Regions from separate parts of the Escherichia sp. HH091_1A genome, predicted to be linked through region 1. Evidence: predicted binding sites of a transcription regulator. Region 1 holds the regulator's gene; each other region holds the start of a gene.

The links. Region 1 encodes CRP, which controls carbon source genes, mostly activating them, when cyclic AMP is high. Its sites were predicted from a motif close to ATGTGANNNNNNTCACAT; they were not measured.
Positions count from the first base shown of each region.
Region 2: bhsA (multiple stress resistance protein BhsA) is a predicted target of CRP. The motif match lies at 4,052-4,069, and genes of this name have one in related genera.
Region 3: QUF14_RS24585 (YjcB family protein) is a predicted target of CRP. The motif match lies at 4,051-4,068, and genes of this name have one in related genera.
Region 4: epd (erythrose-4-phosphate dehydrogenase) is a predicted target of CRP. The motif match lies at 2,870-2,887, and genes of this name have one in related genera.

Region 1 is NZ_AP025747.1:4,115,720-4,123,205, reverse strand. Features, by position in the region: gene argD (bifunctional acetylornithine/succinyldiaminopimelate transaminase) at 1-1,021, shown strand, start outside; gene QUF14_RS20765 (YccS/YhfK family putative transporter) at 1,099-3,189, opposite strand; gene crp (cAMP-activated global transcriptional regulator CRP) at 3,240-3,872, opposite strand; gene QUF14_RS20755 (OsmC family protein) at 4,175-4,579, shown strand; gene QUF14_RS20750 (phosphoribulokinase) at 4,634-5,503, opposite strand; gene QUF14_RS20745 (YheU family protein) at 5,557-5,775, opposite strand; gene QUF14_RS20740 (hydrolase) at 5,769-6,791, opposite strand; gene QUF14_RS20735 (ABC transporter ATP-binding protein) at 6,791-7,486, opposite strand, start outside.
Region 2 is NZ_AP025747.1:1,385,344-1,392,829, reverse strand. Features, by position in the region: gene mfd (transcription-repair coupling factor) at 1-2,529, shown strand, start outside; gene ldtC (L,D-transpeptidase LdtC) at 2,673-3,635, shown strand; gene bhsA (multiple stress resistance protein BhsA) at 3,718-3,984, opposite strand; gene comR (TetR family copper-responsive transcriptional repressor ComR) at 4,225-4,857, shown strand; gene QUF14_RS06745 (glycine zipper 2TM domain-containing protein) at 4,920-5,459, opposite strand; gene ndh (NADH-quinone dehydrogenase) at 5,686-6,990, opposite strand; gene QUF14_RS06735 (IS110-like element IS621 family transposase) at 7,361-7,486, opposite strand, start outside.
Region 3 is NZ_AP025747.1:4,963,350-4,970,835, forward strand. Features, by position in the region: gene uvrA (excinuclease ABC subunit UvrA) at 1-2,749, opposite strand, end outside; gene ssb1 (single-stranded DNA-binding protein SSB1) at 3,004-3,540, shown strand; gene QUF14_RS24585 (YjcB family protein) at 3,640-3,921, opposite strand; gene pdeC (cyclic di-3',5'-guanosine monophosphate phosphodiesterase PdeC) at 4,351-5,937, shown strand; gene soxS (superoxide response transcriptional regulator SoxS) at 5,940-6,263, opposite strand; gene soxR (redox-sensitive transcriptional activator SoxR) at 6,349-6,813, shown strand; gene ghxP (guanine/hypoxanthine transporter GhxP) at 7,359-7,486, shown strand, end outside.
Region 4 is NZ_AP025747.1:3,690,300-3,697,785, reverse strand. Features, by position in the region: gene QUF14_RS18595 (zinc-binding dehydrogenase) at 1-593, shown strand, start outside; gene glpX (class II fructose-bisphosphatase) at 590-1,555, shown strand; gene fumE (fumarase E) at 1,577-2,086, shown strand; gene QUF14_RS18580 (nucleoside/nucleotide kinase family protein) at 2,083-2,796, shown strand; gene epd (erythrose-4-phosphate dehydrogenase) at 3,081-4,100, shown strand; gene pgk (phosphoglycerate kinase) at 4,150-5,313, shown strand; gene fbaA (class II fructose-bisphosphate aldolase) at 5,528-6,607, shown strand; gene mscS (small-conductance mechanosensitive channel MscS) at 6,965-7,486, shown strand, end outside.

The sequences.
Region 1 (7,486 bases):
AAAAACCCAGGGCGAAACTCTGTGGCATATCAGTAACGTTTTTACCAATGAACCGGCGCTGCGTCTTGGTCGTAAACTGATTGAGGCAACGTTTGCCGAACGCGTGGTGTTTATGAACTCCGGCACGGAAGCTAACGAAACTGCCTTTAAACTGGCACGCCATTACGCCTGTGTGCGTCATAGCCCGTTCAAAACCAAAATTATTGCCTTCCATAACGCTTTTCATGGTCGTTCGCTGTTTACCGTCTCGGTGGGCGGGCAGCCAAAATATTCCGACGGCTTTGGGCCAAAACCGGCAGACATCATCCACGTTCCCTTTAATGATCTCCACGCAGTGAAAGCGGTGATGGATGATCACACCTGCGCGGTGGTGGTTGAGCCGATTCAGGGCGAGGGCGGCGTGACGGCTGCGACGCCAGAGTTTTTGCAGGGCTTGCGCGAACTCTGTGATGAGCATCAGGCATTATTGGTGTTTGATGAAGTGCAGTGCGGGATGGGGCGGACCGGCGATCTGTTTGCTTACATGCATTACGGCGTGACGCCGGATATTCTGACCTCCGCCAAAGCGTTAGGCGGCGGCTTCCCGATTAGCGCCATGCTGACTACGGCGGAGATTGCTTCTGCGTTTCATCCTGGTTCTCACGGTTCCACCTACGGCGGTAATCCACTGGCCTGTGCAGTAGCTGGCGCGGCGTTTGATATCATCAATACCCCTGAAGTGCTGGAAGGCATTCACGCGAAACGCCAGCGTTTTGTGGACCATTTGCAGAAGATCGATCAGCAGTACGATGTGTTTAGCGATATTCGCGGTATGGGGCTGTTGATTGGCGCAGAGCTGAAACCACAGTACAAAGGTCGGGCGCGTGATTTCCTGTATGCGGGTGCCGAGGAAGGCGTAATGGTGCTGAATGCCGGGCCTGATGTGATGCGTCTTGCGCCGTCGCTGGTGGTGGAAGATGCGGATATCGATGAAGGGATGCATCGTTTCGCCCACGCGGTGGCGAAGGTGATTGGGGCGTAAATAAGACGCGTCAGCGTCGCATCAGGCAAAAGATATCGGATGCGGCGTGAACGCCTTATCCGATGGTTTAGCCTGTATTACGCCTTCGAATCCCGCAACTTGCGACTCAGCCAAATCCCATGATGCGGTCGCTGCCGCCATGCCATCGACGAAATGGTGTGCATGGTGTTCAGATGACCAATAACCCGTTGTAAATGCTGCTCCAGCGTACCTGCCGCACCTTCGTGCGGCTGCATCTCCGGCGCATCCATGATATTGGCATCGCCAGAACTACCTGGTTCGTCATACTCCAGTCGCTGCTGACAACGCTGAATGGCGATTTCACAAGACTGTAAATACTCTTGTGCCAGTTCAGGTGGCAATGCCCGGTGTTCCCGTGCCAGCGTGGTCATGGCATTAATATGTTCAACAATAAACTGGCTATGCGTTACCCACAGTTTCATATCTGCCAGATAATGGCTGTTGAATGCCGGTTCCTGCATCGCCTGATTCAATGAGTTATACAGAGTGTTATGCGCCTGATTCACCCGCATTCGCTGCCAGGCCAGTGGCGTTGGTTGCGGATCCTCGCTCAGAATCAAACGAATCGCTTCCTGATAGGCTTCTAAAGCATCATGGGCGTTTTTACGCAATAACCCGCTCTGCCACTGCGGCCACAGCCAGACAGTACCGCCGAAAGCAATTAAACAACCAATAATGGTATCGATAAGACGCGGAAGGATGTATTGCTCGCCGTTCAACCACAATAGTTGCAGGGTATACACCGCAGTAATGGTAAAACCGACCGTCGCCCAGCCGTAGTTTTTGCGCAATATCAGGTAGCTGGCGAGGGTGGTAATCAGCATCAAGGTCAGGGTGTAACCTTCGGGAATTTTAAAGTGCAGGGCAACGCCCGCAATGATTAACCCGACCACGGTTCCCACAGAACGGTTCACAATCCTCAGACGGGTTGCGCCGTAGCCATTTTGCGTTACCAGCAATACCGTCATCAGGATCCAGTACGACTTCGGCAGATGCAGTGCGGTGCCCATCAGGCTGGCAACGCTTAACATCACACTCAGTCGTCCAGCATTGCGTAGCGCTGGAGATTTCAGTGACAGATAACTTTTTAGCGCCGGCAGTAACGGCATTCGCCGCTGTTTATCGGCCAGTAAATCACGGGCATAGAGCGGTTTTTGGGTGCGCAGCACGCGGGCGATGCGGCTGAAGTGCCAATAGCAGAATTGCCCAACCGGATTATCCGGATGCTGGCGGGCGATTTTTTCCAGTGCGCCAATTTGTTTTTCCATCGTAAAGCGCGTCGGCAGGCGATGGTAAAGAATGTCATCAGCCAGCACGCGCAGGCGAGTGGCGACAGTTTGCGCATTCCAGCGGATAACTTCTTCTGCATGGCTACGCTCGACCAGCTTTTGCACCTCTTCCGGCTGATGCAAGCTGACCGAAATATGTTCCTGTAAATCCAGCGCCTCTTGGAAAATACGCAGCATCCGCTTGTAGTCAGTATTATTTTGCGCGGAAAGCATATGCATTTGCTGATAGCACTGAGTAATTAAATCGACCGCTTTTTGCTGGCGCACCAGCAGCGGCGGCAATGCTTTTTCAGGATCGGTGTGCTGGGTGAGTAGGCTGTATTTAGCTTCGCAATAATCCGCCAGTTCACGGTACAGCAAGCTTAGTGACTCGCGTAGCGGTTGTTCGCGCCAGAGCCAGAACCAAAACCAGTTAAACAGTCCGTACCACAACGTGCCCAGCGCATAGATCAGCAACGGTTCCCAGACTGGCATGTATCCCGCCAGACTGAGGGTAAAAATGGCGGCGAGCAGCGATGCGGGAAGCAATTTTGCGTGCAATGGCCCCAGCTCAGCAGTGACACCAAGCACCAGCGTTAATCCGGTCAGCAAAAAGGGCAGGGGAACATCTTTTGCCAGTAGTAGCTGTGTCAGCAAGCTACAGGTGGCAAACAGTGACGCACCAATGATTAAGCGTTTGAAAAAACGTTTATGAGGCGTATCAAGGCCCGCAATATTGCAACAGGCTGGAACGAGGGAGAAGAGCAGACCGAATCGTAATTCGCCAAGCATTAACCCAACGGCCACGGGCAAACATAGCACTAGCGTTTGTCGTAGTGCATAGTTGATATCGGGGTGATAAATCAGTCTGCGCCACATCGGGGGAAACAAAATGGCGCGCTACTCAGTAACGCGCCACTCCGACGGGATTAACGAGTGCCGTAAACGACGATGGTTTTACCGTGTGCGGAGATCAGGTTCTGATCTTCCAGCATCTTCAGAATGCGTCCCACGGTTTCACGAGAACAGCCGACAATCTGACCAATTTCCTGACGGGTAATTTTGATTTGCATACCGTCCGGGTGAGTCATAGCATCCGGTTGTTTTGCCAGGTTCAGCAGAGTCTGTGCAATGCGGCCCGTCACGTCGAGGAACGCCAGGTTGCCCACTTTCTCTGAAGTGACTTGCAAACGACGCGCCATCTGTGCAGAAAGACGCATCAGAATGTCCGGGTTTACCTGAATCAATTGGCGAAATTTTTTGTATGAAATTTCAGCCACTTCACAGGCGGTTTTCGCACGTACCCATGCGCTACGTTCCTGGCCTTCTTCAAACAGGCCCAGTTCGCCAATAAAATCACCCTGATTCAGATAGGAGAGGATCATTTCTTTACCCTCTTCATCTTTGATCAGCACTGCCACAGAGCCTTTAACGATGTAGTACAGCGTTTCCGCTTTTTCACCCTGGTGAATAAGCGTGCTCTTGGATGGGTACTTATGAATGTGGCAATGAGACAAGAACCATTCGAGAGTCGGGTCTGTTTGCGGTTTGCCAAGCACCATGCGCGGTTATCCTCTGTTATAAGCTTTCTCCAGAGCCAGAAAACGCCGCTGTCTCTGGATTGCCGAAATTGTGCTTCCCGCTACCTGGGAAGGGGCTATCAACTGTACTGCACGGTAATGTGACGTCCTTTGCATACATGCAGTACATCAATGTATTACTGTAGCATCCTGACTGTTTTAGCATAGCTTTCGCTTTGTGTCTCCTGGTGTCTCGCTTCAGCATGACCCAGGTCGCCTTCCGTTGCGCGATTTGGTTAGTACGCGTACTCTGTCAGGAAAATTGACGCAGTGGAGTAGCAAAAATGCAAGCGCGAGTGAAGTGGGTCGAAGGGTTAACTTTTCTGGGCGAGTCTGCCTCTGGTCACCAGATTTTAATGGACGGCAACTCAGGCGATAAAGCGCCAAGTCCGATGGAAATGGTGTTGATGGCGGCGGGTGGTTGCAGTGCCATCGATGTGGTTTCGATCCTGCAAAAAGGGCGTCAGGATGTGGTCGATTGTGAAGTAAAATTGACCTCTGAACGCCGCGAAGAGGCACCACGCCTGTTTACGCACATTAATCTGCATTTTATCGTCACCGGTCGCGACCTGAAAGACGCAGCGGTTGCGCGTGCGGTTGATCTCTCTGCTGAGAAATATTGTTCAGTGGCGTTGATGCTGGAAAAAGCGGTGAATATTACTCACTCGTATGAAGTGGTTGCCGCGTGATTTGATGTCAGGAGTACGATGCCGGATAATTGTTTATCCGGCATATTAGCAGAGTTACTCGATTTTCTTTCCTTCCATCAATCGTTGCACCAGTGGCAGCATAATTAACTCCATTGCCAGACCCATTTTACCGCCCGGCACCACTAATGTATTGATGTGGGAAATGAATGAGCCCTGCAACATCGCCAGCAGCCAGGGGAAATCGATCCCTTCCAGATTACGAAAATGGATCACCACAAAGCTTTCATCCAGTGATGGAATGCCCTTTGCTGCGAACGGGTTTGAGGTGTCGACAGTGGGAACGCGCTGGAAGTTAAGATGGGTGCGGGAAAACTGCGGCGTGATGTAGTTGATATAGTCTTCCATTGAACGTACTACTGAGTCCATCACCGCTTCTCGTGAGTGCCCGCGCTCGCTGGTGTCGCGGATCAGTTTTTGAATCCACTCAAGGTTAACGATAGGCACTACGCCGACCAGTAAATCCACATGCTGCGCAACGTTATGATGTGGCGTGACGACGCCACCGTGTAGCCCTTCATAAAACAGTACATCAGTGGGTTCCGGTAAAGGTTGCCATGGGGTGAATGTTCCCGGCACCTGATTCCACGGTACGGCTTCGTCGTACGTATGCAGATATTTGCGTGATTTTCCTTTGCCGCTCTGACCGTATTCAATGAAGGTTTGTTCCAGCAGGCCGAAGTCGTTCGCTTCGGGGCCAAAGTAGCTGATATGCCGCCCGGCATCACGCGCCTTGCGGATCGCCATGTCCATTTCCGGGCGCGTGTAACGGTGAAAACTGTCGCCTTCCACCTCAGCTGCATGCAGATTTAACTGCGCGAATATTTTACGAAACGCGAGACTGGTGGTGGTGGTCCCCGCGCCGCTGGATCCTGTTACCGCAATGACCGGATGTTTGGCAGACATAGTAACTCCATGACTTAGCTATCATTATTATCTCGTCCGCCGACGGCTGCAGGTTATTCACGAAACTGACTGCGCGGCATGATATTGACCGTTTCGTGCAGCTCCGACCATACCAGCACCGCTTCTCCGCACTGTAGCTGGCGTTTGACGTCGGCGACTTTCTGTTCAAGTGTACGCTCATGTTCACCATAATCGGTGCCTTCGCGTAACACAAAACTTTCAATTAAATTTTCCAGCGTTTCGGGGGAGAGTTCTTGCCACGGAATCAACATGATTTCGCCTCCAGATACGTTGTTAACCAGTCAGGAATGCGTGACTCCAGCCACATTTGCGGATGAAATAATGTACCGCCAAGAAAGCCAACATGACCACCATGTTCAGTCAGTTGATACTCCACCTGCGGGGGGAGATTTTCCGGTTTCGGGATCACCTGATGATCCATAAACGGATCGTCTTTGGCGTGAATAATCAGCGTCGGTTTGGCGATCTGGTTCAGCATCGGCATGGCGCTACACTGACGATAATAGTCGATAGCGTCAGCGTAGCCATGAATTCTGGCGGTGATCAGATCGTCAAATTCACGGATGCGACGTACCGATTTTAACTGTGCGAGATTAATCGGCAGCGTACCGGGATAGGCTGCCAGTTTGCGCGCAGCATTGGCTTTTAACAGGTTCAGCAAGTAACGCTGATAAACGCGGGAAAAGCCCTTTTCCATATGATAACTACAGGCTTCTAGCATAAATGGCGCGGAGACAATTACCGCTGCATCAATCGGGAGGTTATTACCTTCTTTTGCCAGCAAACAGGCGAGCATATTACCGCCGAGCGAATAGCCGACGGCAGCCGTTGGCGCATGTCCAAATTCGCGCTGCAGCCAGCGTAAAAACCAGCTGGCGTCTTCGGTTTCGCCCGAATGGTAAATGCGGTGCATACGGTTTGGTTCACCGCTGCATCCGCGAAAATGCATCACCACGCCCAGCCAGCCGCGTTTTTGCGCCGCCTCGACCAGACCGTGGGCGTAAGGGCTATTGAGGCTGCCCTCCAGCCCGTGAAACACCACTAAACGCGGTTTATGGTTCGCCTGGGCAGGGTCTTCACTCCATGCGAGATCGACAAAATCGCCGTCGGGCAACTCCAGTCGCTGCCAGTGCGGGGTGAATTTCACCTTGCGACGAAACAGACGCGGCAGCATGGTTTGCAGATGACAATTGCTAAAGCCGCGCATAGGGGTGAATTCAGCACTGCTGCTGAATTCATTGGCATCGGTCGTCGTTATCTGCGCCATCAGTTGCTTTGGCCTTCCAGCAGCATCTGCTCAAGCTGCTCCTGGGCTTCCAGCCACGCCATTTCGCACTCTTCCAGCCCGGATTTGGCGCTGGCTTGCTGTTGCAGGCAGGCGGTCAACTCCGCTTTACGGCTTTGATCGTACAGTTCGCTGTCGCCGAGTTTCTCTTCCGCCTGCGCCAGTTGCGCGTTCAGCTTCTCCATCTCTTTTTCCAGACGGGCGATTTCTTTACGCAGTGGCTGGGTTTGCGCACGCAGCTCCGCTTCCCGACGCTTCTGGTCTTTACGTGCCTGGGCGCTGTTCGCGTTCTCTTTTGGCGCGTCGTCGGCCTGGTTTTCCTGCTTTTGAACGTCGCTCAACCACTGTTGATAATCTTCCAGATCGCCGTCGAACGGTTCGACTTTACGATCGTGAACCAGATAGAGATCGTCAGTGGTGGAACGCAACAAATGGCGGTCGTGCGAAACGACAACCAATGCGCCTTCAAACTCGATCAACGCTTCAGTCAGTGCCTGGCGCATGTCGAGGTCAAGGTGGTTAGTCGGTTCGTCGAGCAGCAGTAGATTCGGACGCTGCCAGACGATTAATGCCAGCACCAGGCGGGCTTTTTCCCCACCGGAGAAACGGCGCGTTTCTTCCGTCACTTTATCGCCCTGGAAACCAAAGCCGCCGAGGTAATCACGCAGTTTTTGTTC
Region 2 (7,486 bases), 2.7 Mb from region 1:
GGCGTCGATCCGATGCGTCCACTGTTGCCACCACAATCGCTCTGGCTGCGGGTAGACGAGCTCTTTTCAGAGCTAAAAAACTGGCCGCGTGTGCAGCTAAAAACTGAACATTTACCGACAAAAGCAGCGAATGCCAATTTAGGTTTCCAGAAGCTGCCAGACCTGGCCGTTCAGGCACAACAAAAAGCGCCGCTGGATGCGCTGCGTAAGTTCCTCGAGTCTTTCGACGGTCCGGTGGTGTTCTCGGTAGAAAGTGAAGGTCGCCGTGAAGCGCTGGGTGAACTGCTCGCGCGAATTAAAATTGCTCCTCAACGCATTATGCGTCTTGATGAAGCCAACGACCGTGGGCGTTATCTGATGATTGGCGCTGCCGAACATGGTTTTGTCGATACGGTACGTAATCTGGCGCTGATTTGCGAAAGCGATCTGCTCGGTGAACGCGTTGCCCGTCGTCGTCAGGATTCTCGCCGCGCCATCAACCCCGATACACTGATCCGTAACCTTGCGGAGCTGCATATTGGTCAGCCGGTGGTCCATCTGGAGCACGGCGTCGGGCGCTATGCAGGAATGACCACGCTGGAAGCCGGCGGCATTACCGGCGAGTATTTGATGCTCACCTATGCCAACGACGCCAAACTGTATGTTCCGGTGTCGTCACTGCATCTGATTAGCCGGTACGCAGGTGGCGCGGAAGAAAATGCCCCGCTGCATAAACTTGGCGGCGATGCGTGGTCACGCGCGCGGCAGAAAGCGGCGGAAAAAGTGCGTGATGTGGCGGCAGAATTGCTGGATATCTACGCGCAACGCGCCGCCAAAGAGGGCTTCGCGTTTAAACACGATCGTGAACAATATCAATTGTTCTGCGACAGCTTCCCGTTTGAAACCACGCCGGATCAGGCGCAAGCCATTAATGCAGTGCTTAGCGATATGTGTCAGCCGCTGGCGATGGATCGTCTGGTGTGCGGCGATGTTGGCTTTGGTAAAACAGAAGTTGCGATGCGCGCCGCTTTCCTGGCGGTAGATAACCACAAGCAGGTGGCGGTGCTGGTGCCTACCACCCTTCTCGCGCAGCAGCATTACGACAACTTCCGCGACCGTTTCGCCAACTGGCCGGTACGCATCGAAATGATCTCCCGTTTCCGCAGCGCCAAAGAGCAGACGCAAATCCTTGCGGAAGTGGCGGAAGGGAAAATCGATATTCTGATCGGTACGCACAAACTGCTGCAAAATGACGTCAAGTTTAAAGATTTAGGTCTGCTGATTGTCGATGAAGAACACCGCTTCGGGGTGCGTCATAAAGAGCGCATTAAAGCGATGCGGGCGAACGTGGATATTCTGACACTTACCGCAACGCCGATCCCACGTACGCTGAATATGGCGATGAGCGGAATGCGCGATCTGTCGATTATTGCCACGCCGCCAGCCCGTCGTCTGGCAGTTAAAACCTTTGTTCGTGAGTACGATAGTCTGGTGGTACGGGAGGCGATCCTGCGCGAAATTCTGCGCGGGGGGCAGGTTTATTATCTCTACAATGATGTGGAAAACATTCAGAAAGCCGCCGAACGAATGGCAGAACTGGTACCAGAAGCGCGGATCGCCATCGGTCACGGGCAGATGCGCGAGCGCGAACTGGAACGGGTGATGAATGATTTCCATCATCAACGTTTCAACGTGCTGGTTTGTACCACCATTATCGAAACCGGGATCGATATCCCGACTGCCAACACCATTATCATCGAGCGAGCGGATCACTTCGGTCTGGCGCAGCTGCATCAGTTGCGCGGTCGAGTCGGACGTTCGCATCATCAGGCATATGCATGGCTGCTGACGCCGCATCCAAAAGCGATGACCACCGATGCGCAAAAACGTCTTGAAGCGATTGCCTCGCTGGAAGATCTCGGTGCAGGTTTTGCGCTGGCAACGCACGATCTGGAGATCCGCGGCGCAGGTGAACTGCTTGGCGAAGAACAAAGCGGCTCAATGGAAACCATCGGTTTCTCGCTGTATATGGAGTTGCTGGAAAACGCCGTCGATGCGCTGAAAGCCGGACGCGAGCCATCGCTGGAAGATCTCACCAGTCAGCAAACAGAAGTCGAGCTGCGGATGCCGTCGCTATTGCCAGATGATTTCATTCCTGACGTGAATACGCGTTTGTCATTCTATAAACGTATTGCCAGCGCCAAAACGGAAAACGAACTGGAAGAGATCAAAGTTGAGCTTATCGATCGCTTCGGCCTGCTGCCGGATCCGGCGCGTACCCTGCTGGATATTGCCCGTCTGCGCCAGCAAGCGCAGAAACTGGGGATCAGGAAGCTGGAAGGTAATGAGAAAGGTGGGGTGATCGAATTTGCCGAGAAGAATCACGTTAATCCGGCCTGGTTGATTGGTTTGCTGCAAAAACAGCCACAGCATTACCGCCTTGATGGTCCGACGCGCCTGAAGTTTATTCAGGATTTGAGCGAGCGGAAAACGCGTATCGAATGGATTCGCCAGTTTATGCGTGAACTGGAAGAGAACGCGATCGCTTAATGGTAAATCGGGGGCGTTTCTGCGCCCCCATATCCAACATTTACAAATTATTTGCACTTCCCTGCACTATCCGACACTGTCACCATCCATAATTCATACTTATCTTTTTATTACAATAACCTTATATTTATTATGGATTTTTGGTGATGATCAAAACGCGTTTTTCTCGCTGGCTAACGTTTTTTACGTTCGCCGCTGCCGTGGCGCTGGCGCTACCGGTAAAAGCCAACATCTGGCCGCTGCCGCCAGCGGGCAGTCGTCTGGTTGGCGAAAACAAATTTCATGTGGTGGAAAATGACGGTGGTTCTCTGGAAGCCATCGCCAAAAAATATAATGTCGGCTTTCTCGCTCTGTTACAGGCTAACCCCGGCGTTGATCCTTACGTGCCGCGCGCGGGTAGCGTGTTAACGATCCCGTTGCAAACCCTACTTCCAGATGCGCCGCGCGAAGGCATTGTGATCAATATTGCGGAACTGCGTCTCTATTACTACCCGCCGGGTAAAAATTCGGTAACCGTGTATCCCATCGGCATTGGTCAGTTGGGTGGTGACACGCTGACACCGACAATGGTGACCACCGTTTCTGACAAGCGTGCAAACCCAACCTGGACGCCAACGGCAAACATTCGCGCGCGGTATAAGGCACAGGGAATTGAGTTGCCTGCGGTAGTTCCGGCTGGACCGGATAACCCAATGGGCCATCATGCGATTCGTCTGGCGGCCTATGGCGGTGTTTATTTGCTTCACGGTACGAACGCCGATTTCGGCATTGGCATGCGGGTAAGTTCTGGCTGTATTCGTCTGCGGGATGACGATATCAAAACACTCTTTAGCCAGGTCACCCCAGGTACCAAAGTGAATATCATCAACACCCCGATTAAAGTCTCTGCCGAACCAAACGGTGCGCGTCTGGTTGAAGTACATCAACCGCTGTCAGAGAAGATTGATGATGATCCACAGCTGTTGCCAATCACGCTAAACGGCTCAATGCAGGCGTTTAAAGATGCAGCGCAAACTGACGCTGAAGTGATGCAGCATGTGATGGATGTCCGTTCCGGGATGCCGGTGGATGTCCGCCGTCATCAAGTGAGCCCACAAACTTTGTAAATCCTGGATAAAAAAATCCCCGCGACACGGCATGTCGCGGGGAAAAAAATCAGCAGTAGCAGGCATTAATGAGGGTTAATGCTTATTTATAAATTACTGCTGTTCCATGGAGGGTATTCGGACCGGTTACAGAAGTAATACGGAAAGATTTTGCGCCCATCTCATCCGCTTTTTGCGCCAGCTGCTCTTCCAGCGATCCCAGCGATCCCAGATTTGTCCCCGCGTTAGCACTGATAGTACCGACTTTTTGTTGGCCTTCTGGCGTTGACTGAACTTCGACAGCCGCAAAGCTGGCAAATGACATGGAGCTTAAAATCGCCGCAGCGATGAGGGTTTTTACGTTTTTCATAATAGTGGCCTTATGCAGATGAATGACGTCGCAAGCAATTACTTAACGATCGATAACTAAATGATAGATGTGATCTGGATCACATACAAGATATTTTTTATAACAATCATTAATTAATTTAAAAATCTTTAAATTTCAGTTAAATAGAAAGCAATTATTTTTATGGTTTGTGGACTGGTGAACGGAGGTGATTATTTTTATAATAACCTTTCATTCACAGTCACCAGGTACAACGGCATCATGGCAACTGACTCAACACAATGTGTAAAAAAAAGCCGTGGCCGCCCAAAAGTGTTCGACAGGGATGCCGCGCTTGATAAGGCCATGAAATTGTTCTGGCAGCACGGTTATGAAGCGACTTCTCTTGCGGACCTCGTCGAAGCGACCGGAGCCAAAGCGCCCACGCTATACGCGGAATTTACCAACAAAGAGGGGTTATTCCGCGCCGTACTCGACCGCTATATCGATCGTTTTGCCGCTAAGCATGAAGCACAGCTGTTTTGTGAAGAGAAAAGCGTGGAGTCTGCGCTGGCTGACTATTTTGCTGCCATCGCCAACTGCTTTACCAGCAAAGACACCCCGGCTGGCTGCTTTATGATCAACAACTGCACCACCCTCTCCCCGGATTCCGGAGATATCGCCAATACGCTGAAATCACGCCATGCGATGCAAGAGCGCACTTTGCAGCAGTTTTTATGTCAACGACAAGCGCGCGGGGAAATCCCGACCCACTGTGATGTGACGCATCTGGCTGAATTCCTTAATTGTATTATTCAGGGGATGTCGATCAGCGCACGCGAAGGTGCATCGCTGGAAAAACTGATGCAGATTGCCCGAACGACTTTGCGTTTATGGCCCGAACTGGTGAAATAAGGCGCAAAAAAAAGCCCCTCAGCCTGAGCGAATGGGGGGCTAAATTGCAGAATACAGCCTTGTTATACTTTGTTATTCAAAATCAGTTGCCCCTTGCCATCTAACGGGATCTGCGTACCCGGATCGCGGTCCATGCGGATTTTGCCCTGCTGATCGCCAATCTTATAGGTCACATCATAACCGAGCATTTTTTCTGACTTGTCATACACCGTTTTACAACGCTGTTGCGTAGTCGTGTAAGTATCGCTTTCCTGGAGAGAGCCCTGGATCTGGTTACCGGCATAGCCACCTCCCAGCGCCCCCACAACAGTGGCGACATCTTTACCGCGACCACCGCCAAACTGATGCCCTATCACGCCGCCAGCAACAGCGCCGAGCACCGACCCGGTAATGCGATTTTCATCCTGCACCGGTCGACGATGGGTCACTGTGACGTTGCGACACTCCTGACGCGGTGTTTTAACCGTTTCCTTGATTGGGGTTGCAGAAACAACCTGAGCGTATTGCGGGCCACGTTCAAACACGTTCAGACTGGCCACTGCCGCTACGCCCAACGCAGCTGCGACACCAATCCCCATACCCGCCAACATTGATTTATTCACGGGAACACCTCCTTCTTTGCTGTTATGCCAATCATGCAAGTGAAGGAGAAAAGCAGCTATCAGACAGAAGATGAAAAGCGCGGGAATGGCTGGAAATACTTAGGGATTCGGAGGAGTCTGAAGGAATGCCTGATGCGACGCTTAACGCGTCTTATCAGGCCTACCGCTCGTACCATTTGTCCAGGGCGGATAAGGCGTTTACGCCGCATCCGCCAGTACAAGCCGATTAATGCAACTTCAAACGTGGACGGATAACGCGGTTAATACTCCCCACCAGCATCATTAATCCGGTTTTAAAGTAACCATGCAGCGCAATCTGATGCATTCTGTATAGCGAGATGTATACAAAGCGCGCAATTCGTCCTTCAATCATCATTGAGCCGCGCGTCAGGTTACCCATCAGGCTACCAACGGTGGAGAAATTCGACAACGATACCAGCGAACCGTGATCTTTATACTGATAATTTTTCAGCGGCTTACCGTTCATCTGCGCCAGAATGTTGTTCATTGCGCAGGTTGCCATCTGGTGTGCGGCCTGCGCACGCGGCGGAACAAAGCCCCCTTCCGGACGCGGGCATGACGCGCAGTCGCCAATAGCGTATATGTCTGGATCGCGAGTGGTTTGCAGCGTCGGTTCCACCACCAGCTGGTTGATACGGTTGGTTTCAAGACCACCGATATCTTTCAGGAAGTCTGGCGCTTTGATCCCGGCTGCCCACACCATCAGATCAGCCTCAATATATTCACCATCTTTAGTGTGCAGGCCGCCTTCATCAGCACTGGTGACCATGGTTTGCGTCAGCACGCGAACGCCAAGTTTCGTTAACTCATTATGGGCCGCAGCAGAAATACGTGGCGGCAACGCAGGCAAAATACGTTCGCCCGCTTCTACCAGCGTTACGTTCAGGGCTTCGTTGGTCAGACCTTTATAACCGTAGCTGTGCAGTTGCTTGACCGCGTTGTGCAATTCTGCGGAGAGTTCTACACCCGTCGCGCCGCCGCCGACAATCGCAATGTTCACTTTACCATTCGCGCCCAGGTTGGCGGAGTATTTCAGGAACAGATTCAGCATCTCCTGGTGGAAACGACGCGCCTGATGCGGGTTATCGAGGAAAATGCAGTTCTCTTTGACTCCTGGCGTATTGAAATCGTTAGAGGTGCTGCCCAACGCCATTACCAGGGTGTCATAGGCGATTTTACGTTCCGGAACCAGCAGTTCACCTTTCTCGTCGCGCAGTTCTGCAATAGTGATTGTTTTCGCTTCACGATCAATATCAATGACGGAACCCAGCTGGAACTGGAAACCATGATTGCGCGCATGGGCCAGATAGCTCAACGCATCGACGCCTTCATCAAGCGAGCCAGTCGCCACTTCGTGCAGCAGCGGTTTCCACAAGTGGCTGTGGTTACGATCGACCAGCGTAATTTTGGCTTTTTTCTTGCGTCCCAGCTTATGTCCCAGCTGTGTCGCCATTTCCAGCCCACCAGCACCGCCGCCGACAATCACAATTTTTTTCAATGGCGTAGTCAACGTGACCCCCTTAAATTTATTAACCAATTGTTAACTAATGGTTATTAGCATAGCTCTTAATTAACAACAGGTTACAGCAATGAAAATGTTCTTCGTTATTGAGAATAACATGAATGGTGCATTGGTCATACCAAAATTGATGTTAATCAAGTTTTGTTGCTGAAAAGATAGGCTGATTTGCCGGATGAGATCAAAAAATACAGCTTATTGTTTATTATTTAAACGAACCCAGGAGGGTGAGACGTATATGGAGGGCGTTTGGTAGATACTGTTATGGCCTGCAAGTTTTTTTCTACCCCGGTTTCCCAGATTGCAGGCATGCCAGACACAGCGCCGTCAGGCGCTGTTTTTTTCATCCCTTCCGCGATTTTTACGCAGCTACCGGATTATGCCGTGACGCATCGAACGGGACCCCTGACTTCAGCACGCCATACGCCACCTGTGCCAGCTTGCGCATCATCGCGCCGAGAATCACCTTTCCTTTCTTGCCATTAGC
Region 3 (7,486 bases), 850 kb from region 1:
CGAGGATCTCGCCGCCGCCACTGCCGCCTTCCGGCCCCAGGTCGACAATCCAGTCAGCGGTTTTGATCACGTCGAGATTGTGCTCAATCACCACGATGGTATTGCCCTGATCGCGCAGTTTATGCAGTACGTCGAGCAGTTGCTGAATATCGGCGAAGTGCAGACCGGTGGTCGGCTCGTCGAGAATATACAGCGTCTGCCCGGTGCCGCGTTTTGACAACTCACGCGCCAGCTTCACGCGCTGGGCTTCACCACCAGAAAGCGTGGTTGCGGACTGACCCAGACGAATATACGTCAGGCCAACGTCCATCAATGTTTGCAGCTTACGTGCCAGAGTTGGTACCGCATCAAAGAACTCACGCGCCTCTTCGATGGTCATATCCAGCACTTCGTGGATGGTTTTGCCTTTGTACTTAATCTCCAGCGTTTCACGGTTATAGCGTTTACCTTTGCACTGGTCGCACGGTACGTAAATGTCCGGTAGGAAGTGCATCTCCACTTTGATCACGCCATCGCCCTGACAGGCTTCGCAGCGTCCGCCGCGAACGTTAAAGCTGAATCGTCCTGGTGTATAACCGCGCGCACGGGATTCCGGTACGCCCGCAAACAGTTCGCGCACAGGCGTAAACACGCCGGTATAGGTCGCCGGGTTAGAACGCGGAGTACGACCAATTGGGCTTTGGTCGATATCGATCACTTTATCGAAATGCTCCAGCCCCTGAATATCGCGATAAGGTGCCGGTTCGGCGATGGTCGCACCATTCAACTGGCGTTGGGCAATCGGGAACAGTGTGTCGTTAATCAGCGTCGATTTACCGGAACCTGAAACCCCTGTGATGCAGGTAAACAGACCGACTGGCAGCGTCAGCGTCACGTCTTTCAGGTTATTACCACGTGCGCCTGTCAGCTTCAGCACTTTTTCCGGATTCGCCGGAACGCGTTTCTTCGGCACTTCAATCTTGCGTTTGCCGCTCATGTACTGCCCGGTTAACGACTCAGGCACCGCCATAATCGCTTCCAGGGGACCTTCCGCGACTACTTCACCGCCGTGTACACCTGCGCCCGGGCCAATGTCGATCACATGGTCAGCGGCGCGAATCGCGTCTTCGTCGTGCTCCACCACAATCACGGTATTACCGAGATCGCGCAGATGGATAAGCGTACCCAGCAGGCGCTCGTTATCGCGCTGGTGCAGGCCGATAGACGGCTCATCGAGCACGTACATAACGCCAACCAGGCCCGCACCAATCTGGCTCGCCAGACGGATACGCTGGGCTTCACCGCCAGAAAGCGTTTCTGCCGAGCGGGAAAGTGTCAGGTAATTCAGGCCGACGTTAACGAGGAATTTCAGGCGATCGCCAATCTCCTTAAGAATTTTTTCCGCAATCTTCGCTCGTTGACCTGCGAGTTTGAGATTGTTGAAGAATTCCATCGCATGACCGATGCTCATGTCGGAGATAGCAGGCAGCGGCGTATTCTCGACATACACATGGCGCGCTTCCCGACGCAGACGCGTTCCTTCGCAGCTGGCGCACGGGCGATTGCTGATAAACTTGGCTAATTCTTCGCGTACCGCACTGGATTCCGTCTCTTTATAACGGCGCTCCATATTGTGCAGCACGCCTTCGAACGGATGACGACGAATGGAGGTATCGCCACGATCGTTCATGTATTTGAATTCAATGTTTTCTTTGCCAGAACCGTACAACACCACTTTATGCACATTCGCGCTCAGGCTGCCCCACGGCGCTTCGACGTCGAACTTATAGTGATCTGCCAGCGATTTCAGCATCTGGAAGTAATAGAAGTTGCGGCGATCCCAGCCTCGGATCGCACCACCTGCCAGCGACAGTTCCGGATTCTGGATCACGCGGTCAGGATCGAAATATTGCTGTACGCCAAGGCCGTCACAGGTCGGGCAGGCACCCGCCGGGTTGTTAAACGAAAACAGGCGTGGTTCCAGTTCACGCATACTGTAGCCGCAAATTGGGCAGGCGAAGTTGGCGGAAAATAGCAGCTCTTCCGCTTTTGGATCGTCCATATCGGCAACTACCGCGGTACCACCGGAAAGCTCCAGCGCGGTTTCAAACGACTCTGCCAGACGTTGGGTGAGATCGTCACGCACCTTGAAGCGATCAACCACCACTTCAATGGTATGTTTCTTTTGCAGTTCCAGTTTCGGCGGATCGGAAAGATCGCAGACTTCGCCATCAATACGAGCACGGATGTAACCCTGGCTTGCCAGATTTTCCAGCGTTTTGGTGTGTTCGCCTTTGCGCTCTTTAATGATTGGCGCGAGCAGCATCAGGCGTTTACCTTCCGGCTGCGACAGCACGTTATCCACCATCTGGCTGACGGTTTGCGCCGCCAGCGGTACATCGTGGTCCGGGCAGCGCGGCTCACCGACGCGGGCGAACAACAAACGCAAATAGTCGTGGATTTCGGTGATTGTCCCCACCGTAGAACGCGGGTTATGAGACGTCGATTTCTGCTCAATCGAGATGGCAGGAGAAAGCCCCTCAATATGATCGACGTCCGGCTTTTCCATCAGTGACAGAAACTGCCGCGCGTAGGCGGAAAGGGATTCAACGTAACGGCGCTGCCCTTCGGCATATAAGGTGTCGAAAGCGAGCGAGGATTTGCCAGAACCCGAAAGCCCGGTCACGACAATGAGCTTGTCGCGGGGGATAACGAGGTTGATGTTTTTGAGATTATGGGTGCGGGCGCCCCGAACTTCGATCTTATCCATTCACCTTTCCCGGATTAAACGCTTTTTTGCCCGGTGGCATGGTGCTACCGGCGATCACAAACGGTTAATTATGACACAAATTGACCTGAATGAATATACAGTATTGGAATGCATTACCCGGAGTGTTGTGTAACAATGTCTGGCCAGGTTTGTTTCCCTGAACCGAGGTCACAACATAGTAAAAGCGCTATTGGTAATGGTACAATCGCGCGTTTACACTTATTCAGAACGATTTTTTTTCAGGAGACACGAACATGGCCAGCAGAGGCGTAAACAAGGTTATTCTCGTTGGTAATCTGGGTCAGGACCCGGAAGTACGCTACATGCCAAATGGTGGCGCAGTTGCCAACATTACGCTGGCTACTTCCGAATCCTGGCGTGATAAAGCGACCGGCGAGATGAAAGAGCAGACTGAATGGCACCGCGTTGTGCTGTTCGGCAAACTGGCAGAAGTAGCCAGCGAATATCTGCGTAAAGGTTCTCAGGTTTATATCGAAGGTCAGCTGCGTACCCGCAAATGGACCGATCAATCCGGTCAGGATCGCTACACCACAGAAGTCGTGGTGAACGTTGGCGGCACCATGCAGATGCTGGGTGGTCGTCAGGGCGGTGGCGCACCTGCAGGTGGCAATATCGGTGGTGGTCAGCCGCAGGGCGGTTGGGGTCAGCCTCAGCAGCCGCAGGGCGGCAATCAGTTCAGCGGCGGCGCGCAGTCTCGCCCGCAGCAGTCTGCTCCGGCAGCACCGTCTAATGAGCCGCCGATGGACTTTGATGACGATATTCCGTTCTGATTTGTCATTAAACCAATAGGTTATATTGTTTTAAGGTGGATGATTAAAGCATCTGCCAGCCATAAAAAAAGAAGCCTCCGTTATGAAGGCTTCTACATATCAAGTCAAAATCATTGGCCATTGTGGCGGTGTCTGATTCATCTCTTCTATCATCACCGACTCGATGTTGTGCCAGATGGCGGTGATGTCCGCCATTGTGATGCCAAGCAACCCCATTGCGAACCAACAGGCGGAAACCACGCCCAGACCGCTGCTGATCACTGCAAGCCCGACATAATCAGACCGACGAAAACGGATGTTGAGCGTGCTGGCCAGAAACATCATTACGGCACTAAGAAGTTGCCAGCGAAGAAGAACCACGCCAGTGGTGAGGGTAGCCATCAAACAATTCCTCTGAAAAGAGCCGATGCCCTGGACAGCGCGGCGTTGTTCACGGGAGGCGTGATACAATCTGGCTATCGCGGGGCTTGCAGAACACAAAAAAGAAACACTCTGTTTGTTTCATTAATTTTGTGAACTATATCACAATTGATTGTTTGTTAGCCAGATTAGGCCGTGACTTTTATTGCCGTACAGATTATGTGTTTTTTCAGCGGCATTAAGGGCATATCTTCCCGCCGCCTCTGCATTCCTGTAGGAAATTAATTTTGAATATCAATGAATTATTTTTATTCAGGTGACGATTAAAAAGGTATCAATTTCAAATCAGGCAAAAGTGCTATTTATACCGTAAGATTTATCTAAAGACGTCGATAACCAGGGTTCTCGCCTTGCAATGACCGGGTATAAACAGGCAGGAAATTGATAGCAATGAGTCATCATGCACGACACCAATTACTGGCGTTGCCGGGCATTATCTTTTTAGTTCTCTTTCCCATCATTCTGTCGCTATGGATTGCCTTCCTTTGGGCAAAATCAGAAGTGAATAGTCAGCTCCAAACTTTTGCTCAGCTGGCGCTGGATAAATCCGAGCTGGTCATTCGCCAGGCAGATTTAGTGAGCGATGCAGCAGAACGCTATCAGGGGCAAGTTTGCACTCCGGCCCATCAAAAGCGAATGTTGAATATTATTCGTGGCTATCTTTATATTAATGAATTGATCTATGCCCGTGATAACCATTTTTTATGCTCATCGCTGATAGCGCCTGTAAACGGTTATACGATTGCACCGGCCGATTATAAGCGTGAACCTAACGTTTCTATCTATTATTACCGCGATACGCCTTTTTTCTCTGGCTATAAAATGACCTATATGCAGCGGGGAAATTATGTGGCGGTCATCAACCCTCTATTCTGGAGTGAAGTGATGTCTGATGATCCGACATTGCAATGGGGTATGTATGATACGGTAACGAAAACCTTTTTCTCGTTAAGCAACGAGGCCTCGGCAGCAACGTTTTCTCCGCTGATTCATTTGAATGATTTAACCGTACAAAGAAATGGCTATTTATATGCGACAGTTTATTCGACAAAACGCCCAATTGCAGCCATTGTTGCGACTTCATATCAACGTCTTATAGCGCATTTTTATAATCATCTTATTTTTGCGTTACCCGCCGGTATTTTGGGGAGTCTTGTTCTGTTATTACTCTGGCTACGTATTCGACAAAACTATTTGTCTCCCAAACGCAAATTGCAACGCGCCCTCGAAAAACATCAACTTTGCCTTTATTACCAGCCAATAATCGATATCAAAACAGAAAAATGTATCGGCGCTGAAGCATTGTTACGTTGGCCTGGTGAGCAGGGGCAAGTAATGAATCCGGCAGAGTTTATTCCGCTGGCAGAAAAGGAGAGAATGATCGGACAGGTAACTGATTATGTTATTGATAATGTCTTCCGCGATCTGGGCGCGTACCTGGCAACACATGCCGATCGCTATGTTTCTATTAATCTGTCGGCCTCCGATTTTCATACGTCACGGTTGATAGCGCGAACCAATCAGAAAACAGAGCAATACGCGGTGCGTCCACAGCAAATTAAATTTGAAGTGACTGAACATGCATTTCTTGATGTCGACAAAATGACGCCGATTATTCTGGCTTTCCGCCAGGCCGGTTACGAAGTGGCAATTGATGATTTTGGTATTGGCTACTCTAACTTGCATAACCTTAAATCATTGAATGTTGATATTTTGAAAATCGACAAATCATTTGTTGAGACGCTGACTACCCACAAAACCAGCCATTTGATTGCGGAACACATCATCGAGCTGGCGCACAGCCTGGGGCTGAAAACGATTGCAGAAGGGGTAGAAACTGAGGATCAGGTTAACTGGTTGCGTAAACGCGGCGTGCGCTATTGCCAGGGATGGTTCTTTGCTAAGGCGATGCCACCGCAGGTGTTCATGCAATGGATGGAGCAATCACCCGCGCAGGAGTTAACGCGCGGGCAATAAAACTACAGGCGGTGGCGATAATCGCTGGGAGTGCGATCAAACTGCCGACGGAAAACGCGGGAAAAAGTCTGCTGCGAGACATAACCAAGGTCCATTGCGATATCAAAAATCGGACGCTCGGTGGTGCGCAACTCAACGGCGGCCAGTAACAGGCGGCGTTGGCGAATGTAATCACCAAGTGTCTGATGCGTCACCGTGCGGAACATCCGCTGTAAGTACCACTTTGAATAGCCTGATTTTTTTGCGATGACATCAATGTTAAGCGGCTGGTCAATATGCTCGTCAATCCATGCGATAAGATCCTGAATAATTTTCTGATGGGACATAAATCTGCCTCTTTTCAGTGTTCAGTTCGTTAATTCATCTGTTGGGGAGTATAATTCCTCAAGTTAACTTGAGGTAAAGCGATTTATGGAAAAGAAATTACCCCGCATTAAAGCGCTGCTAACCCCCGGCGAAGTGGCAAAACGCAGCGGTGTGGCGGTATCGGCGCTGCATTTCTATGAAAGCAAAGGGTTGATTAGCAGTATTCGTAATAGTGGCAATCAGCGGCGATATAAACGTGATGTGTTGCGATATGTCGCAATCATCAAAATTGCTCAGCGTATTGGCATTCCGCTGGCGACCATTCGTGAAGCGTTTGGCGTGTTGCCCGAAGGGCATACATTAAGTGCGAAAGAGTGGAAACAGCTTTCGTCCCAATGGCGAGAAGAGTTGGATCGGCGCATTCATACCTTAGTGGCGCTGCGTGACGAACTGGACGGATGTATTGGTTGTGGCTGCCTTTCGCGCAGTGATTGCCCATTGCGTAACCCGGGCGACCGCTTAGGAGAAGAAGGCACAGGCGCACGCTTGCTGGAAGATGAACAAAACTAAAGCGCCACAAGGGCGCTTTAGTTTGTTTTCCGGTCTTTGTCTTTCTCTCTATCCCGCTGGTATACAGGAGGGTTTCCCCCGACGTCAACACACCTCATTCGAGCACGTGGTGGAGGTTCCGGTTGGTGTTGATGCTTTAATTGTATGTCACCGGCGTTTCTTCGCCAGTGTAAAAGTATACTTTTTAGCCGCAATATTTTTGTCATCTCAGACGATTTTTTATCGCAATCGTGAACGGTATACGGCTCGATAACGCTGCAATCTTGCGCATCGACGATAACGTTTGCGCATCAATTGCCTGGTTTTTCATCGTCAAGACCATAAAAGAGAAAAAAGCAGCAAACTTCGGTTGAAAAAGCCGCTATGATCGCCGGATAATCGTTTGCTTTTTTTACCACCCGTTTTGTATGCGCGGAGCTAAACGTTTGCTTTTTTGCGACGCACCAATTTGTCGCAAACCTGGAGCAGGAAGATAACGTTTCGCTGGCAGGGGATTGTCCGCCACGCATCTTGACGAAAATTAAACTCTCAGGGGATGTTTTCTTATGTCTACGCCATCAGCGCGTACCGGCGGTTCACTCGACGCCTGGTTTAAAATTTCACAACGTGGAAGCTCTGTCCGTCAGGAAGTGGTTGCCGGGTTAACAACGTTTCTGGCGATGGTCTACTCGGT
Region 4 (7,486 bases), 430 kb from region 1:
GCAAAGGCATTGAGCTGATATATGTGAATACCAAAGGAATGAGCGACCCAGTCCAGAGGCTGCGGGCGCTGACGGATGATGCCGGATTTGATGACGTATTTGTCTATGCAGCGGTGCCTGCTGTCGTCGAGATGGCTGATGAATTACTGGCGGAAGATGGCTGCCTGAACTTCTTTGCCGGGCCGACGGATAAAAACTTCAAAGTGCCGTTTAATTTCTACAACGTCCATTACAACAGCACGCACGTCGTCGGTACATCGGGTGGTTCAACGGACGATATGAAAGAGGCGATTGCCCTGAGCGCTACGGGGCAGTTGCAACCGTCGTTTATGGTGACGCATATCGGTGGCCTGGATGCAGTGCCAGAAACCGTTCTCAATTTACCGGATATCCCCGGTGGTAAAAAACTCATTTACAACGGCGTTACCATGCCGCTCACCGCCATTGCCGATTTTGCCGAAAAAGGCAAAACAGATCCGCTGTTTAAAGAGCTTGCGCGGCTGGTTGAGGAAACGCACGGCATCTGGAATGAACAGGCCGAGAAATATCTGCTGGCGCAATTTGGCGTTGATATCGGGGAGGCCGCGCAATGATGTCCCTGGCGTGGCCATTATTTCGCGTTACGGAGCAGGCAGCGTTGGCTGCCTGGCCGCAAACCGGATGTGGCAACAAAAATAAAATTGATGGCCTGGCGGTCACCGCGATGCGCCAGGCATTAAACGACGTCGCTTTTCGTGGGCGAGTGGTCATCGGCGAGGGAGAAATTGACCATGCGCCGATGCTGTGGATTGGCGAAGAGGTGGGCAAAGGCGATGGGCCAGAAGTCGATATCGCGGTTGATCCCATTGAAGGCACGCGGATGGTGGCGATGGGGCAGAGCAATGCGCTGGCGGTCATGGCTTTCGCCCCTCGAGATAGCCTGTTACACGCGCCCGATATGTATATGAAAAAACTGGTTGTTAATCGGCTGGCGGCGGGCGCGATTGATCTGTCTTTGCCTCTGGCGGACAACTTGCGCAACGTGGCGAAAGCGTTAGGCAAACCGCTGGACAAGCTGCGTATGGTTACGCTGGATAAACCGCGCCTGAGTGCCGCAATTGAGGAAGCAACACAGCTGGGCGTGAAGGTTTTTGCCCTGCCGGATGGCGATGTCGCCGCCAGCGTGCTGACCTGCTGGCAGGATAATCCTTACGATGTGATGTACACCATCGGCGGTGCGCCAGAAGGCGTGATTTCTGCCTGTGCCGTTAAAGCATTAGGCGGGGATATGCAGGCCGAGCTGATTGACTTTTGTCAGGCTAAAGGGGATTACACGGAAAATCGGCAGATTGCAGAGCAGGAGCGCAAGCGTTGCAAGGAAATGGGCGTTGACGTTAACCGTGTGTACTCGCTCGATGAACTGGTGAGGGGGAACGATATCCTCTTTAGCGCTACGGGCGTGACGGGCGGTGAGTTGGTGAACGGTATCCAACAGACGGCGAATGGGGTGCGGACGCAGACATTACTGATCGGCGGCGCGGACCAAACGTGTAATATAATAGACTCCCTGCATTGATGGTGATCTATCGGAAGACCAATGGCGACGCTGACAGAAGATGATGTGCTTGAGCAACTGGACGCACAGGACAATTTATTGTCATTTATGAGAACTGCACATGTCATTTTGCTCCAGGGGATACGCCAGTTTCTGCCGTCGCTGTTTGTCGATAATGATGAAGAGATCGTGGAATATGCAGTGAAGCCGTTACTCGCTCAAAGCGGCCCGCTTGACGATATTGATGTTGCGCTACGTTTGATTTTTGCGCTGGGGAAAATGGACAAATGGCTGTATGCCGATATCACGCACTTTTCCCAGTTCTGGCATTACCTGAATGAACAGGATGAAACGCCCGGATTTGCCGATGACATTACCTGGGATTTTATCAGCAACGTCAATAGCATAACCCGCAATGCGACGCTCTATGACGCGTTAAAAGCGATGAAGTTCGCTGATTTCGCCGTCTGGTCAGAGGTGCGTTTTAGTGGGATGGTCAAAACGGCGCTGACGCTGGCAGTAACGACCACCTTAAAGGAATTAACGCCGTGAAAATTGACTTAACGGTGAATGGTCTGAAGGTACAGGCGCAGTACCCGAACGAAGAGATTGAAAATGTGCATAAACCGTTGCTGCGTATGCTGGCAGCCTTACAGACGGTAAATCCGCAGCGGCGTACCGTGGTTTTTCTTTGCGCTCCGCCGGGGATGGGTAAATCTACCCTAACCACTTTCTGGGAATATCTCGCGCAACAAGACCCGGAACTACCCGCTATTCAGACGCTGCCGATGGATGGTTTTCACCATTACAATAGCTGGCTGGATGCGCATCAATTGCGCCCCTTTAAAGGCGCACCAGAGACATTCGATGTGGCAAAGCTGGCGGAAAATCTGCGCCAGGTAATGGAAGGGGATTGTACGTGGCCGCAGTACGATCGACAAAAGCATGATCCTGTTGAAGATGCGTTGCACGTTACCGCACCACTCGTCATCGTCGAAGGAAACTGGTTGTTGCTGGACGACGAGAAGTGGCGGGCGTTGGCATCTTTCTGCGATTTTTCTGTTTTTATTCATGCCCCCGTTCAAATTCTGCGGGAACGCTTGATTAGTCGTAAAATTGCGGGGGGATTATCGCGGGATGAAGCTGAAGCTTTTTATGCCCGAACCGATGGTCCCAATGTCGAGCGTGTGCTGCTGAATAGTTGTCAGGCCAATCTGATATTAGAGATGACGGAAGAAGGCAGGTATCACTTCATAAGCTGACAATTTATTCCAGTTATTGCGTGGTTATTATTACGCCAGTCTGGAATAAAGCCTCCTACAAGAAGGGAAGAAAATGTGACGTAAGTCAGATAATTGTCTTCTTTGACTGGACAATCATTCCTTTTATTCCACGTTTCGCTTATTCTAGCTGAAGCGTTTCAGTCGATTAAATGTTCGACAATTAACCAATCAGTCGCAGTTTGCGACAGGTAAGGTTTCCCCGGACGATTTGCTGGATTACTCTGTTTGGCAAATTTGCTCAGGGAAAACCTTGCAGGAGATCTATGACCGTACGCGTAGCGATAAATGGCTTCGGTCGCATTGGGCGTAATGTGGTTCGTGCTTTGTATGAATCCGGACGCCGGGCGGAAATTACCGTGGTGGCAATCAACGAACTGGCGGATGCTGCGGGCATGGCGCATTTGTTGAAATATGACACCAGTCATGGCCGTTTTGCATGGGAAGTACGACAGGAACGCGATCAACTTTTTGTTGGTGATGACGCCATCCGCGTATTGCACGAACGTTCACTGCAATCGCTCCCATGGCGTGAACTTGGCGTCGATGTGGTTCTCGACTGCACCGGCGTATATGGCTCCCGCGAGCATGGCGAAGCACATATTGCCGCCGGGGCCAAAAAAGTGCTCTTTTCACATCCTGGTAGTAACGATCTCGACGCGACCGTGGTTTACGGCGTCAATCAGGATCAACTTCGTGCGGAACACCGCATCGTTTCTAACGCTTCCTGTACCACGAATTGCATAATTCCCGTCATCAAATTGTTAGATGATGCGTACGGTATTGAGTCCGGCACTGTGACCACAATTCACTCCGCCATGCACGATCAACAGGTTATTGATGCATACCATCCTGACCTGCGTCGCACCCGGGCAGCCAGCCAGTCGATCATTCCAGTCGATACTAAACTGGCCGCCGGTATCACACGATTTTTTCCGCAATTTAACGATCGCTTTGAAGCGATTGCGGTGCGTGTACCAACCATAAATGTGACGGCAATCGATTTAAGCGTGACGGTGAAGAAACCTGTAAAAGCCAATGAAGTCAACCTGTTGCTGCAAAAAGCAGCACAAGGTGCATTTCATGGTATAGTTGACTATACGGAATTGCCGTTGGTCTCTGTAGATTTTAACCACGATCCGCACAGTGCCATTGTCGATGGCACCCAAACCCGGGTCAGTGGCGCGCACCTGATCAAAACGTTGGTCTGGTGCGATAACGAATGGGGCTTTGCTAACCGAATGCTCGACACGACGTTAGCTATGGCTACTGTTGCTTTCAGGTAAGACGCAAGCAGCGTCTGCAAAACTTTTAGAATCAACGAGAGGATTCACCATGTCTGTAATTAAGATGACCGATCTGGATCTTGCTGGGAAACGTGTATTTATCCGTGCGGATCTGAACGTACCAGTAAAAGACGGGAAAGTAACCAGCGACGCGCGTATCCGTGCTTCTCTGCCGACCATCGAACTGGCCCTGAAACAAGGCGCGAAAGTGATGGTAACTTCCCACCTGGGTCGTCCTACCGAAGGCGAGTACAACGAAGAATTCTCTCTGCTGCCGGTTGTTAACTACCTGAAAGACAAACTGTCTAACCCGGTTCGTCTGGTTAAAGATTACCTCGACGGCGTTGACGTTGCTGAAGGTGAACTGGTTGTTCTGGAAAACGTTCGCTTCAACAAAGGCGAGAAGAAAGACGACGAAACCCTGTCCAAAAAATATGCTGCACTGTGTGACGTGTTCGTAATGGACGCATTCGGTACTGCTCACCGCGCGCAGGCTTCTACTCACGGTATCGGTAAATTCGCTGATGTTGCGTGCGCAGGCCCGCTGCTGGCAGCTGAACTGGACGCGCTGGGTAAAGCACTGAAAGAACCTGCTCGCCCGATGGTGGCTATCGTTGGTGGTTCTAAAGTATCTACCAAACTGACCGTTCTGGACTCCCTGTCTAAAATCGCTGACCAGCTGATCGTGGGTGGTGGTATTGCTAACACCTTTATCGCGGCACAAGGCCACGATGTGGGTAAATCCCTGTACGAAGCTGACCTGGTTGACGAAGCTAAACGTCTGCTGACCACCTGCAACATCCCGGTTCCGTCTGATGTTCGCGTAGCAACCGAGTTCTCTGAAACTGCACCGGCTACCCTGAAATCTGTTAACGATGTGAAAGCTGACGAGCAGATCCTGGATATCGGTGATGCTTCCGCGCAGGAACTGGCTGAAATCCTGAAGAATGCGAAAACCATTCTGTGGAACGGCCCGGTTGGCGTGTTCGAATTCCCGAACTTCCGCAAAGGTACTGAAATCGTGGCTAACGCTATCGCAGACAGCGAAGCGTTCTCCATCGCTGGCGGCGGCGACACTCTGGCAGCAATCGACCTGTTCGGCATTGCTGACAAAATCTCCTACATCTCCACTGGCGGCGGCGCATTCCTCGAATTCGTGGAAGGTAAAGTACTGCCTGCAGTAGCGATGCTCGAAGAGCGCGCTAAGAAGTAAAAAATCACAGGGCAGGGAAACCTGCCCTTGTTGCAGCGCGCTTTTAGAGCACGCATTTTTTCATACTCTAAATAATTCGAGTTGCAGGAAGGCGACAAGAGAGTGAATCCCCAGGAGCTTACATAAGTAAGTGACTGGGGTGAGCGAACGCAGACGCAGCACATGCAACTTGAAGTATGACGAGTATAAGGCCCGACGATACAGGACAAGAGACATGTCTAAGATTTTTGATTTCGTAAAACCTGGCGTAATCACTGGTGATGACGTACAGAAAGTTTTCCAGGTAGCAAAAGAAAACAACTTCGCACTGCCAGCAGTAAACTGCGTCGGTACTGACTCCATCAACGCCGTACTGGAAACCGCTGCTAAAGTTAAAGCTCCGGTTATCGTTCAGTTCTCCAACGGTGGTGCTTCCTTTATCGCTGGTAAAGGCGTGAAATCTGACGTTCCGCAGGGCGCTGCTATCCTGGGTGCGATCTCTGGTGCGCATCACGTTCATCAGATGGCTGAACATTATGGTGTTCCGGTTATCCTGCACACTGACCACTGCGCGAAGAAACTGCTGCCGTGGATCGACGGTCTGCTGGACGCAGGTGAAAAACACTTCGCTGCTACCGGTAAGCCGCTGTTCTCTTCTCACATGATCGACCTGTCTGAAGAATCTCTGCAAGAGAACATTGAAATCTGCTCTAAATACCTGGAGCGCATGTCCAAAATCGGCATGACTCTGGAAATCGAACTGGGTTGCACCGGTGGTGAAGAAGACGGCGTGGACAACAGCCACATGGACGCTTCTGCACTGTACACCCAGCCGGAAGACGTTGATTACGCATACACCGAGCTGAGCAAAATCAGCCCGCGCTTCACCATCGCAGCGTCCTTCGGTAACGTACACGGCGTATACAAGCCGGGTAATGTTGTTCTGACTCCGACCATCCTGCGTGACTCTCAGGAATATGTTTCCAAGAAACACAACCTGCCGCACAACAGCCTGAACTTCGTATTCCACGGCGGTTCCGGTTCTACTGCTCAGGAAATCAAAGACTCCGTAAGCTACGGCGTAGTGAAAATGAACATCGATACCGATACCCAATGGGCAACCTGGGAAGGTGTTCTGAACTACTACAAAGCGAACGAAGCTTATCTGCAGGGTCAGTTGGGCAACCCGAAAGGCGAAGATCAGCCGAACAAGAAATACTACGATCCGCGCGTATGGCTGCGTGCCGGTCAGACTTCGATGATCGCTCGTCTGGAAAAAGCATTCCAGGAACTGAACGCGATCGACGTTCTGTAAGATATTCCTTTCTGCTTATCTCAAGGCCCGCTCTGCGGGTCTTTTTTTCGCCAAAAGCAAAATTGCCTGATGCGCTACGCTTATCAGGCCTACACGTATCCTGCAATATATTGAATTTAAAGGCTTTTGTAGGTCTGGTAAGACGTTAAAGCCGCATCCAGTATGACAAATCGCACATTGCTATCTGTCTGAGGCCCGCTCTGCGGATCTTTTTTCACCAAAAGCAAGGTGATGCAGATGAGAAATCTGTGATCTATTTGGCAAAATTATGCTTTATTGTTTACCCTTGTCAGACTGCCCGTCATAAGGCGGCGGAGTGTATTTCTCCATTTTGAGTCAGTTGAAAAGGAATATTGAATGGAAGATTTGAATGTTGTCGATAGCATAAACGGCGCGGGGAGCTGGCTGGTGGCTAACCAGGCGCTGCTGCTAAGTTATGCAGTAAACATCGTGGCGGCACTCGCGATCATCATCGTTGGTTTGATTATCGCGCGGATGATTTCCAACGCGGTGAATCGCCTGATGATCTCCCGTAAAATCGATGCCACCGTTGCTGATTTTCTTTCTGCATTAGTCCGTTACGGAATTATCGCCTTTACGCTAATCGCTGCACTGGGCCGCGTGGGCGTACAAACAGCGTCAGTCATTGCTGTACTCGGTGCCGCCGGCTTAGCTGTTGGTCTGGCTTTGCAGGGGTCACTGTCTAACCTGGCCGCTGGCGTGTTACTGGTCATGTTCCGCCCGTTCCGTGCCGGAGAATATGTTGACCTCGGCGGCGTAGCCGGTACTGTGCTGAGCGTGCAGATTTTCTCCACCACCATGCGTACTGCAGACGGTAAAATTATCGTTATTCCGAACGGTAAAATTATTGCCGGGAAT